Regions from separate parts of the Streptomyces sp. NPDC003247 genome, predicted to be linked through region 1. Evidence: riboswitches for the same ligand, from Rfam matches in the RefSeq annotation. Region 1 holds a riboswitch; each other region holds the start of a gene.
The links. Region 1 has a riboswitch for thiamine pyrophosphate ahead of thiC (phosphomethylpyrimidine synthase ThiC). Riboswitches for the same ligand answer to the same signal wherever they lie in the genome.
Positions count from the first base shown of each region.

Region 2: linked by a shared signal. The riboswitch ahead of ACFYWQ_RS28690 (thiamine ABC transporter substrate binding subunit) and the one ahead of thiC (phosphomethylpyrimidine synthase ThiC) in region 1 are both predicted to bind thiamine pyrophosphate.
Region 3: linked by a shared signal. The riboswitch ahead of thiO (glycine oxidase ThiO) and the one ahead of thiC (phosphomethylpyrimidine synthase ThiC) in region 1 are both predicted to bind thiamine pyrophosphate.

Region 1 is NZ_JBIAPF010000007.1:175,400-179,390, forward strand. Features, by position in the region: gene thiC (phosphomethylpyrimidine synthase ThiC) at 1-1,618, opposite strand, end outside; TPP riboswitch at 1,611-1,800, opposite strand; gene ACFYWQ_RS24270 (YibE/F family protein) at 1,873-3,642, shown strand; gene ACFYWQ_RS24275 (SsgA family sporulation/cell division regulator) at 3,758-3,991, opposite strand, start outside.
Region 2 is NZ_JBIAPF010000009.1:116,455-120,445, reverse strand. Features, by position in the region: gene ACFYWQ_RS28700 (phosphatidate cytidylyltransferase) at 1-187, shown strand, start outside; gene rlmN (23S rRNA (adenine(2503)-C(2))-methyltransferase RlmN) at 320-1,426, shown strand; TPP riboswitch at 1,486-1,592, shown strand; gene ACFYWQ_RS28690 (thiamine ABC transporter substrate binding subunit) at 1,663-2,745, shown strand; gene ACFYWQ_RS28685 (ABC transporter permease) at 2,721-3,991, shown strand, end outside.
Region 3 is NZ_JBIAPF010000001.1:196,269-200,259, forward strand. Features, by position in the region: gene ACFYWQ_RS00820 (Rv2175c family DNA-binding protein) at 1-246, opposite strand, end outside; gene ACFYWQ_RS00825 (NAD(P)/FAD-dependent oxidoreductase) at 450-1,625, opposite strand; gene ACFYWQ_RS00830 (hypothetical protein) at 1,724-2,128, opposite strand; TPP riboswitch at 2,181-2,292, shown strand; gene thiO (glycine oxidase ThiO) at 2,290-3,453, shown strand; gene thiS (sulfur carrier protein ThiS) at 3,450-3,650, shown strand; gene ACFYWQ_RS00845 (thiazole synthase) at 3,654-3,991, shown strand, end outside.

The DNA of each region.
Region 1 (3,991 bases):
GTTCGGCCGGCAGGGTCTCGTCGTGGAACTCACGGGCCGTGTCCGGGTCGAGGGCAAGATTGAACTGGTCCTCCCAGCGGAACTCGAAGCGGGCGTCGGACAACGCGTCGTCCCACTCCTGCGCACCGGGGTGCCCCTTGGCGAGGTCGGCCGCATGGGCTGCGATCTTGTACGTGATGACGCCGGTCTTGACGTCGTCACGGTTGGGCAGGCCCAGGTGCTCCTTCGGCGTGACGTAACAGAGCATGGCCGTGCCCCACCAGGCGATCATCGCGGCACCGATACCGGAGGTGATGTGGTCGTACGCCGGCGCGACGTCCGTCGTCAGCGGGCCGAGCGTATAGAACGGAGCTTCATCACAGATCTCCTGCTGAAGGTCGATGTTCTCCTTGATCTTGTGCATCGGGACATGTCCCGGGCCCTCGATCATCGTCTGAACATGGAAACGCTTCGCGATCCGGTTGAGTTCCCCCAGGGTGCGCAGTTCCGCGAACTGCGCCTCGTCATTGGCGTCGGCGATCGAACCGGGCCTGAGGCCGTCTCCGAGCGAGTACGTGACGTCGTAGGCGGCGAGGATCTCGCAGAGCTCCTCGAAGTGCTCGTAGAGGAACGATTCCTTGTGGTGGGCCAGGCACCACGCCGCCATGATCGAGCCGCCACGCGAGACGATGCCGGTCTTGCGGTTCGCGGTCAGCGGGACGTACGGCAGACGGACGCCCGCGTGGACGGTCATGTAGTCCACGCCCTGCTCGGCCTGCTCGATGACGGTGTCCTTGTAGATCTCCCAGGTCAGTTCCTCGGCCTTGCCGTCGACCTTCTCCAGTGCCTGGTACAGCGGCACCGTGCCGATGGGAACAGGGGAGTTGCGCAGCACCCACTCACGGGTGGTGTGGATGTTGCGACCGGTGGACAGGTCCATGACCGTGTCCGCACCCCAGCGGGTCGCCCAGGTCATCTTCTCGACCTCCTCCTCGATGGAGGACGTCACCGCCGAGTTGCCGATGTTGGCGTTGACCTTCACCAGGAACCGCTTGCCGATGATCATCGGCTCGATCTCCGGGTGGTTGACGTTCGCGGGCAGGACCGCACGGCCCGCCGCGATCTCCTCGCGCACCACCTCGGGCGCCACGTTCTCCCGGAGGGCCACGTACTCCATCTCGGGTGTGATCTCGCCGCGGCGCGCATACGCGAGCTGGGTGACCGCCTTGCCGTCCCGGCTACGGCGCGGCAGTCGGGGTCGTCCGGGGAAGACCGCGTCCAGGTTCCGCAGGCCGCCGCGCGGCGAGGTGTGCTTGATGCCGTCGTCCTCGGGACGGACGGGGCGGCCCGCGTACTCCTCGGTGTCCCCGCGGGCGATGATCCAGTTCTCCCGCAGCGGCGACAGGCCCCTGCGGACGTCGGTCTCGACGAGCGGATCGGTGTACGGGCCGGACGTGTCGTACAGCGTGACCGACTGCCCGTTGGTGAGATGCACCTGACGGACCGGCACCCGCAGGTCGGGGCGCGCGCCCTCGACATACGCCTTGTGCCAGCCGATGGACTTCCCAGCCTCCCCATTGGCGGAGATCTCGGCAGAGATCTCCGTGGAGGCAGGCGTGCGTGCGTCCTTGATGGTCATGAGACCTACTCCCTACGCCGGCATTACCCGGTAACAGGTTCAGCGGTCGACGCAGCGGCTACCGTCTGCCGACGTTTCATGTGAAACATCACTTGGTTCCAGTGACGTTCCACGTGAAACATCGCGAAGACGGAGGTCAGCGCCCTCTCAGCCCGGTGCTCCGAGCTCCCGCGTGTGCAAAGGTTGCCCCCACGCTAGCGGCAATTCGGGCGCGGTGACCAGGGGGCCCCTGTCGTTCTTGCGATGATCGGTCGGTGACCACGACACACCACCCCCCGTACCCACCACCCGAACCGCATCGCGGACCGGGTGCCGGAAACGGTCCTGATTCCGGTCCGGGTCCAGGGCCACGTCCCGGGCCACGCCCTCACCCAGCTTCAGCTCCGGGTGCCGGTCACGGTCCTGGGACCGTTCCTGGCTCCGGGCCTGAGGCCAGTCCCTCTGCCCAGGGCGGGAGCGCCCCGGGGTCCGGGTACGGAGACGGCCGCCCCGGCTTCGGCGGCGGGCACGGACCGGTCGGTCCCCGCAACGGCGGACACGGACCGGGCAGCTCCCACCACGGCGGGCACGGCCATGGGCATGGGCCGGGTGGCGGACTCGGCGGTGGACACGGTGGCGGTCCGGGCGGCGGACATGGCCCCGGTCCTGGCGGCGGAGGGCACGGCCCGGGCTCCGGCGGAGGGCACGGGCACTCGCACAGCCACGGCCCGGCCGCCCCTGTCTCCCAGCATCTGCGCAAGGTCATCGCGGCCGTTCTCATCCCGTTCGCCGTGGCCGTGCTCGCCGGCCTGGTCGTGCTCTGGCCCGGCGGTGCTCCGCCGCACGAGCGCACCGGGGTGGGTTTCGACCGGCAGACGCAGCATGCGACGGTCACCAAGGTCGTGAGCGTCAGCTGCTCGTCGGTGAACGCCTCGGGCGCCACCGCGACCGGCGACACCTCGACGGCCGAGGGTTCCTCCGCGGAGCAGCAGGAGAACGGCACCTGCAAGCGGGCGACGATCCGGGTGGACACCGGCGACGACAAGGGCCGTACGTTCACGGAGATCGTGCAGCCTGACCAGTCACGGCAGTTGCACGAGGGCCAGAAGGTCGTGGTCGCCTACGAGCCCTCCGCGCCGAAGGACCTGCAGTACTCGGTCACCGACGTGAACCGCCGTGTCCCGTTGGCGGTGCTCGCCGCCATCTTCGCCGTCGCCGTCGTCCTCGTCGGGCGGCTGCGGGGCGTGATGGCACTGGTTGCACTGGCCATCAGTTTTTTGATCCTGAACTTCTTCATCCTGCCCGCGATCCTGCAGGGCTCGAACCCGCTGGTCGTGGCGGTCGTGGGGGCGAGCGCGATCATGCTGATCGCGCTCTACCTGTGTCACGGACTCTCGGCCCGCACCTCGGTCGCGGTGCTCGGGACACTCGTCTCGCTGCTGCTGATCGGTTTCCTGGGCTCGTGGTTCATCGACTGGGCCGCCCTGACCGGCAACACGGACGACAACACCGGCCTGATCCACGGGCTGTATCCGTCGATCGACATGAGCGGTCTGCTGCTCGCCGGCATCATCATCGGTTCGCTCGGTGTCCTGGACGATGTGACGGTCACCCAGACGTCGGCGGTCTGGGAACTGCACGAGGCCAACCCCTCGATGGGCTGGCGCGGGTTGTACCGGGCCGCCATCCGGATCGGCCGCGACCACATCGCGTCGGTGGTCAACACGCTCGTCCTCGCCTACGCCGGCGCCGCGCTGCCTCTGCTGCTGCTCTTCTCGATCGCCCAGAGCAGCGTCGACACGGTCGCCAACAGCGAACTGGTCGCCGAGGAGATCGTGCGCACCCTGGTGGGCTCGATCGGTCTGGTCGCGTCGGTGCCGGTGACCACGGCCCTCGCGGCCCTGGTGGTGTCGGCCGACCGTCCCGGGCCCGGGGCGGCCACCGAGGCGGCACCGGTCGTGGCGGCGGACTCGGCGGCGGCCGGTACGACGGGCGCCGCTCCGCAGCTCTCCCGGGGTGGCAGGGGGAGACGGCGCAAGCGCTGACACGACCAGCGGTCCGAGCCGGCAGCGGCGACCGGCTCGGACCACCGAGAAGAAGCGTTACTGCAATGACTCGGCCCCTGCTGAAGCGTTACGCCAGCGCTTCAGTGCGCACCGCTCAGCCGGCGCTCTGCTCCTCCGCCAGAATCCGGTCCAACGCCTCGTCCAGATGGGCGTCGAAATCGGCCAACGCGCCCTCCTGGCCCAGCGGCACCAGCTTGTCCGTGCGATCGAGGAAGGCTACGAGCGGAGCGGTCGAGGAACGGAAAATGGCCTGATCGCCACCGACCTGAAGCCGGATCAGGATTTCACTCAGGGAATCCGGGTCGACCGGAGAGACCCGTACGTCTCC
Region 2 (3,991 bases), on a different contig from region 1:
CCTCGCGGTCGCCGCCAGTGCCACGCTCGGCGACCTCGGCGAGTCGATGATCAAGCGGGACCTCGGCATCAAGGACATGGGCACCCTGCTCCCGGGCCACGGCGGCATCATGGACCGTCTGGACTCCCTGCTGCCCACGGCTCCGGTGGTGTGGCTGCTGCTGGTGCTCTTCGTGGGATCGTCCTGACGGAACCCGCCCACCCGCGTCGAGCGAGCCCCCGTCCCCGGCGGACGGGGGCTCGCCGTCGTCACGGCCCGGGGCGGGGTGCCACGACGGCGAGCCGGGGCACCCGAGTCGATCTGCGACACTGGTAAGGCCATGCCTAAGCCCGGAGAACTCACTTTCGTCGCCCCCCGCGGAGCCAAGAAGCCGCCGCGGCACCTCGCCGACCTCTCGCCCGCCGAGCGGAAGGAGGCGGTGGCGGGGATCGGTGAGAAGCCGTTCCGGGCGAAGCAGTTGTCGCAGCACTACTTCGCGCGGTACGCGCACGACCCGGCGGAGTGGACCGACATCCCCGCGGGGGCCCGCGAGAAGCTGCGCGAGGCGCTGCTGCCGGAGCTGATGACGGTCGTGCGGCATCTGTCGACCGACCAGGGCACCACCCGCAAGACCCTGTGGCGGCTCTTCGACGGCACGCTCGTGGAGTCGGTGCTGATGCGCTACCCGGACCGGGTGACCATGTGCATCAGCTCGCAGGCGGGGTGCGGGATGAACTGCCCGTTCTGTGCGACCGGGCAGGCCGGGCTCGACCGGAACCTGTCGACCGCCGAGATCGTGCACCAGATCGTCGACGGGATGCGGGCCCTGCGGGACGGGGAGGTCCCCGGAGGGCCGGCCCGGCTGTCCAACATCGTCTTCATGGGTATGGGCGAGCCCCTCGCCAACTACAAGCGGGTCGTCGGCGCCGTCCGCGCCCTGACCGATCCCACACCGGACGGGCTCGGGCTGTCGCAGCGCGGGATCACCGTGTCGACCGTCGGGCTGGTGCCGGCCATCCACCGGTTCGCCGACGAGGGCTTCAAGTGCCGGCTCGCCATCTCGCTGCACGCCCCGGACGACGAGCTGCGCGACACCCTCGTCCCGGTGAACACCCGGTGGAAGGTGCGCGAGGTGCTCGACGCCGGGTTCGAGTACGCCGAGAAGTCCGGCCGGCGGCTGTCCATCGAGTACGCCCTGATCCGTGACATCAACGACCAGGCCTGGCGCGGTGACCGCCTCGGACGCCTCCTCAGGGGCCGACCGGTGCACGTCAACCTGATCCCCCTCAACCCGACGCCCGGCTCGAAGTGGACCGCGTCCCGGCCCGAGGACGAGAAGGCGTTCGTCGAGGCCATCGCCGCGCACGGGGTGCCGGTGACCGTCCGGGACACCCGGGGCCAGGAGATCGACGGGGCCTGCGGTCAGCTCGCGGCCACCGAGCGGTAGTCTGAGCGCCGTACGACATCTTCACATCATCCGACATCTGTAGATCTGACGACATCTTCATATTCCGACAGGGGAGCGCCACAGCGCTGAGAGTGCGGCACCAGGCCGCAGACCCTCTGAACCTCGCCCAGGTCATTCTGGGTAGGAAGTTCGGTCACCGCTCAAGCTGTTGTGCCCCGCCCGGGTCCGCCGGGCGGGGCCGCGTCTCTTCCTGGTCAACCCCAGGAGGAAAACCAGTGCACACCAGGACGTTCGTCGCCGCGGCCGTCGGCCTCGGCCTCGGCCTCGTCACGCTGTCGGCGTGCGGATCGTCGGACGATTCCGCGTCCGGCTCCGGCTCCACCACCGTCACCCTGATCAGCCATGACTCGTGGGCCGTCTCCAAGGACGTGCTCGCGGAGTTCGAGAAGCAGTCCGGCTACCAGGTGAAGGTCCTCACCGACGGCGACGCCGGGCAGGCCGTGAACAAGGCCGTCCTCACCAAGGACAACCCGCAGGGCGACGTCTTCTTCGGCGTCGACAACACGCTCCTGTCCCGCGCCCTCGACAACGGCCTCTTCCAGCCGTACGAGGCGAAGGGGCTCGACCAGGTCGACGCCGCCTACCGGCTCGACGGCGACAAGCACCGGGTCACGCCCGTCGACTACGGCGACATCTGCGTCAACTACGACAAGGAGTACTTCGCCGACCACAAGCTGGCCCCGCCCACCTCCTTCGACGACCTGACGAAGCCCGCCTACAAGAACCTCCTCGTCACCGAGAACGCCTCCACCTCCTCGCCCGGCCTCGGCTTCCTCCTCGGCACAGCGGCCAGGTACGGCGACGACGGCTGGCAGGCCTACTGGAAGAAGCTGAAGGCCAACGGCGTGAAGGTGGTCGACGGCTGGGAGCAGGCCTACAACGAGGAGTTCTCCGGTTCGGCCGGCGGGAAGAAGGCCGGCGGCGACCGGCCGCTCGTGGTCTCCTACGCCTCCTCGCCGCCCGCCGAGGTGATCTACGCGGACCCCCGGCCGACCACCGCCCCGACCGGTGTCGCGACCGGCACCTGCTTCCGGCAGGTCGAGTTCGCGGGACTGCTGAGCAACGCGGCCAACAGCGCGGGCGGCAAGGCGCTGATCGACTTCCTGATCTCGAAGCGCTTCCAGGAGGACATGCCGCTCAACATGTTCGTCTACCCGGTGCTGAAGGGCGCGGCCGTGCCCGCCGAGTTCACCGCGTACGGGCCCGCCGCCGAGGACCCCGAGACCATGGCCCCGGCGGACATCGCCGCCCACCGCGACCAGTGGGTCAAGTCGTGGACCTCACTCGTACTGAAGTGACGAAGGCGGGCGGCCCGGCGGCCCGCACGGGCCGTTCCGGGAGCGCGGCGCGGCTCGGGCTCATGGCCCTGCCCGTCGCGTTCTTCGGGGTCTTCTTCGCCTACCCCGTCGCCGCGATCGTCGCGCGGGGGCTCGGCTCCGACGGGACGTGGCACGCCGGGCGCCTGCTCGACGTGCTCGGGGACCCCGGCATCCGGCACGTGCTGTGGTTCACCACCTGGCAGGCGCTCGCCTCCACCGCGCTCACCCTGCTGGTCGCCCTGCCCGCCACCTACGTCTTCGCCCGTCTCTCCTTCCCCGGCAAGCAGGTCCTGCGGGCCGTCGTCACCGTCCCGTTCGTGCTGCCGACGGTCGTCGTAGGGACGGCCTTCCTGGCGCTCGTCGGGCGCGGCGGACTCCTCGACGAGCTGTGGGGCGTACGGCTGGACACCACGGTGTGGGCGATCCTGGCCGCGCACGTCTTCTTCAACTACGCGGTCGTGGTGCGGACGGTGGGCGGGCTGTGGGCGCAGCTCGACCCGCGGCAGGAGGAGGCGGCGCGGATGCTGGGCGCGTCGCCGTGGCGGGCGTGGCGCCGGGTGACCCTCCCGGCCCTCGGGCCCGCCGTGGCCGCGGCCGCGCTCATGGTGTTCCTGTTCACCTTCACCTCCTTCGGCGTGGTGCAGATCCTCGGCGGGCCCGCCTTCTCGACCCTGGAGGTCGAGATCTACCGGCAGACGTCGGAGCTGTTCGAGCTGTCCACGGCGGCCGTCCTCACGATCGTCCAGTTCACCGCCGTCGGCGCGGTCCTCGCCGTGCACGCCTGGACCGTACGGCGGCGGGAGAGCGCGCTGCGGCTGGTGGACGCCTCCCTGACGGCGCGGCGGCCCCGCGGGGCCGGGCAGTGGACGCTGCTGGCCGGCGTCCTGGCCACCGTCGTCGTGCTGATCCTGCTGCCGCTGGCGGTCCTGGTCCAGCGCTCGCTGGACGCGCCGGACTTCGCCTACTACCGGGCGCTGACCGGCGACGACGGCCATGTCTTCCTCGTTCCGCCGATCGACGCGATCGGCAACTCCCTCCAGTACGCGCTCGCCGCCACCGCGATCGCCGTGGTGATCGGCGGGCTGGCGGCCGCCGCGCTGACCCGCCGGGACGCCGGACGCCTCGTCCGCGGGTTCGACGCGCTGCTGATGCTGCCGCTCGGCGTCTCCGCGGTGACCGTCGGCTTCGGGTTCCTGATCGCGCTGGACGAGCCCCCGCTGGACCT
Region 3 (3,991 bases), on a different contig from region 1:
GTCCGTGAAGCCGTCGTCCCGCAGCAGCGTCAGGGTCCCGGACAGGCCCTTGACCACCTTGTCCCCGTCGATGAAGGCGGCGGGCACGTGCAGCGCGCGGTTCTCACCACGGCGCACGGCGATCAGCTGGCCCTCCTTGACCAGCTGCCGGACACGCGTCACCTCGACGCCGAGCTGTTCGGCGATGTCGGGCAGAGTGAGCCAGGCGGGGACGAGAGCATCGATCTTTGCGTCAATCTCGGTCACGGGAACAAGCCTGCCATCTGCGACTGACAGTCGGAAGCCGGGTCCGCCCCGGCACGGCCGGTCGGCGAGCCGTTCGTATCGGAACCGCCCGCCGCACCCGCGGTCGGACCGCCGCCCCGCCGGCCTCCCACCCGTCACCGCCCTCGCCCCGAAGCCGCCGTATCTCCGCCGCACGTCCGCCGTGTGCGGCACGCCCGGACGGGTCAGGCGGTGGCCGCCTTCAGCGGGCGCGCCGGGTCCTGGAGCAGCCGTGGGTCCATCGGCGTGCCCGCCTCGATCAGCCGGCGTCCCTGGGCGAGGTCGCGGGGCCGGCCCACCGCCAGGAGGGCGACCAGGCGGTCATCGCGCAGCCAGCAGACCGTCCAGGCCGGTCCGGACGGGTCGCCGCGCCACAGGGTGGTGTCGGCGCCGGTGTGGTGGCCGGCGTACTGGACGAAACGGCCGAACTGCTCGGACCAGAAGTACGGGACCGGGTCGTAGACCGCCAGGGGTTCGCCGGTGGCCTCGCCGAGGATGTTCGCCGCCACCGTGCGCGGGCCCTGGAGGGCGTTGTCCCAGTGGTGGACGAGGAGCCGCTCGCCGTACCGGGCCGACGGGAAGGAGGCGCAGTCGCCGACCGCGTACACGTCCGGCGCGGAGGTGCGCAGATGGGCGTCGGCCACGACCTCGCCGTCGGCGCCGAGGGCGATGCCGGAGCCGGCCAGCCAGGCCGTGGCGGGCCGGGCGCCGATGCCGACCACGACGGCACCGGCGGGCAGCCGCGACCCGTCGTCGAGGACGACGGCACCGGGCTCGACGCGCTCCACGCGCGCGTGGGTGCGCAGCACGGTGCCGCTGTCGGCGTACCAGGCGGTCATCGGGGCGGCGACCTCGGCGGGCAGGGCGCCGGCCAGCGGACGCTCGGCGGCCTCGACGACGGTGACGGCGCAGCCGGCCTCCCGGGCCGCCGTGGCGAACTCCGCGCCGATCCAGCCGGCGCCGACGACCACGACGTCGTGCTGCCGGGCGAGCACGGGCCGCAGGCGTTCGGCGTCGTCCAGGGTGCGCAGCAGGTGGACGCCGGGCACGCCCTCGGCGCCGGGCAGCCGGATCGGTTCCGCGCCGGTGGCGAGGACCAGGACGTCGTACGGGACGGGCCCGGCCTCGGTGTCCAGTTCACGGTCGGCGACGCGCACGCCGAGGGCCTCGCTGCCCAGCCGCAGGCCGATGCCGAGGCCCTCGAAGTCGACGTCGAGCGCGGAGCCCTCCGCCTTGCCGAGCAGGACGGCCTTGGACAGCGGTGGCCGGTCGTAGGGCTGGTGGGGCTCCGCGCCGATCAGGCTCACCGTGCCGGTGAAGCCCTGTTCGCGCAGTGCGACCGCGGTCTGCACCCCGGCCATGCCCGCGCCGACGACGACCACGCGCCGCGCCGGTGACCTGTCTTCGTCCTGCGTCCGCTCGCTCACCTGATCACCATAGACACCTGACGACCCGTCAGTCAGTGGCCGTGCTCCGTGACCTGCTCCACAACGCTCGTGCCGCTGCCCGGCCCGGACTCCCACTCCCACGTCTCCTCGAGCCGGACCCTGCCGTCGGGCAGCTCCACGACCGTCGCCACGCAGTGCCCCGACGAGGTCGCGCCGTCCCGCTTGAGCTGGACGTAGCGGAAGTCGAGCCGGTCCCCCTGCCGGGTACCCACCAGATGCCCGCGTACGACGTCGCCCCCCGCGTACTCGGCCCAGATCTCGCCGTCCTTCTCGTGGTACGTGAACCGGGTGCGGGTGCCCACCTGCCCGGGGGCCTGGTCGGCGACGGGGGCGAGCACGAGACCGTCGAGGGACCGGTGACGCGGGGCGGGGCCGTCCGCCGCGGAGGGGTGGGGGGAGGCGGGCGGGCGGGTCACGGGCGGAGGCTCCCTTACTGAGTCGTCCGGCGTCGGGCTAGGGTGGCCACCGTAGAGCACTCGCGGGAGCCCGGACGCACCGGGCTGAGAGGGAGGCTGGCGGCCTCCGACCGTACGAACCTGATCCGGGTCATGCCGGCGAAGGGAGGGGCTGGACGCCCATGTCCTCACGTACGTCAGACGTCCTCGTCGTCGGGGGCGGCATCATCGGGCTGGTCACGGCGTGGCGGGCCGCGCAGCGCGGGTTCGCCACGGCGGTGGTCGACCCGGAACCGGGCGGTGGGGCCGCGCAGGTGGCGGCCGGGATGCTGGCCGCCGTCACGGAGCTGCACTACGGCGAGCAGACGCTGCTCGGCCTCAACCTCGCCTCGGCCCGCCGCTACCCCGACTTCGCGGCCGAGCTGAGCGACCTCACCGGTCACGACCTCGGCTACCGCCGCTGCGGCACGCTCGCGGTCGCCCTCGACGCCGACGACCGCGCCCACCTGCGGGACCTGCACGCCCTGCAACGGCGGACGGGGCTGGAGTCGGAGTGGCTCACCGGGCGGGAGTGCCGGCGGCTGGAGCCGATGCTCGCGCCGGGGGTGCGCGGCGGGCTGCGGGTGGACGGCGACCACCAGATCGATCCGCGGCGGCTGGCGGGAGCGCTGGTGGCCGCGTGCGAGCGGGCCGAGGTGGTCTTCCACCGGACGTGGGCGGAGCGGCTGTCGGTGGTGGCCGGCCGGGCCGCCGGCGTCCTCACGCGCGCGGGAGACGCGCTGGGCGCGGGACAGGTGGTGCTCGCGGCCGGCAGCCTGAGCGGACGGCTCGCGGGGGTGCCGGACGAGGTGCTGCCGCCGGTGCGGCCCGTGAAGGGGGAGGTGCTGCGGCTGACCGTGCCGCGGGCGTACGCGCCGTTCCTGAGCCGCACGGTGCGGGCCGTGGTGCGCGGCAGCCAGGTGTACCTGGTGCCGCGGGAGAACGGCGAGCTCGTCGTCGGCGCGACCAGTGAGGAACTGGGCTGGGACACGACGGTGACGGCCGGGGGCGTGTACCAGCTGCTGCGGGACGCGCACGAGCTGGTCCCCGGGATCACCGAGCTGCCGCTGACGGAGACGCGCGCGGGACTGCGCCCCGGGTCGCCGGACAACGCGCCGCTGCTCGGGCCGACCGGACTGGACGGCCTGCTGCTGGCCACCGGGCACTACCGCAACGGTGTGCTGCTGACGCCGGTGACCGGCGACGTGATGGCGCACGTCCTGGCCACCGCTGAACTTCCCGACGAGGCCCGTCCCTTCACCCCCCGGCGCTTCGGCGCCGCCGCACTCTCGGAGCAGCCCGCATGAACATCTCCGTCAACGGTGAGCGGCGTGAGGTGGCGGCCGGCACCGCCCTCGACGCCGTCGTACGGTCCCTGACGGCGGCGCCCTCCGGGGTGGCCGCCGCGCTCAACGAGACCGTCGTCCCGCGCGCGCGGTGGTCCGCCACCGCCCTCTCCGAGGGAGACCGCGTGGAAGTCCTCACGGCCGTCCAGGGAGGCTGAACCATGGCCGACGATCCCTTCGTCCTCGGCGGGAGGGCCTTCTCGTCCCGTCTGATCATGGGCACGGGCGGGGCACCCAGCCTGGAGGTGCTGGAGCGCGCGCTGATCGCCTCCGGGACCGAGCTGACGACCGTCGCGATGCGCCGGGTGGACCCCTCGGTGCACGGCTCGGTGCTGTCCGTCCTCCAGGAACTCGGCATCCAGGTGCTGCCCAACACCGCGGGCTGCTTCACTGCCGGAGAGGCCGTCCTGACGGCCCGCCTCGCGCGCGAGGCGCTCGGCACCGACCTGGTCAAGCTGGAGGTCATCGCCGACGAGCGGACGCTGCTGCCGGACCCGGT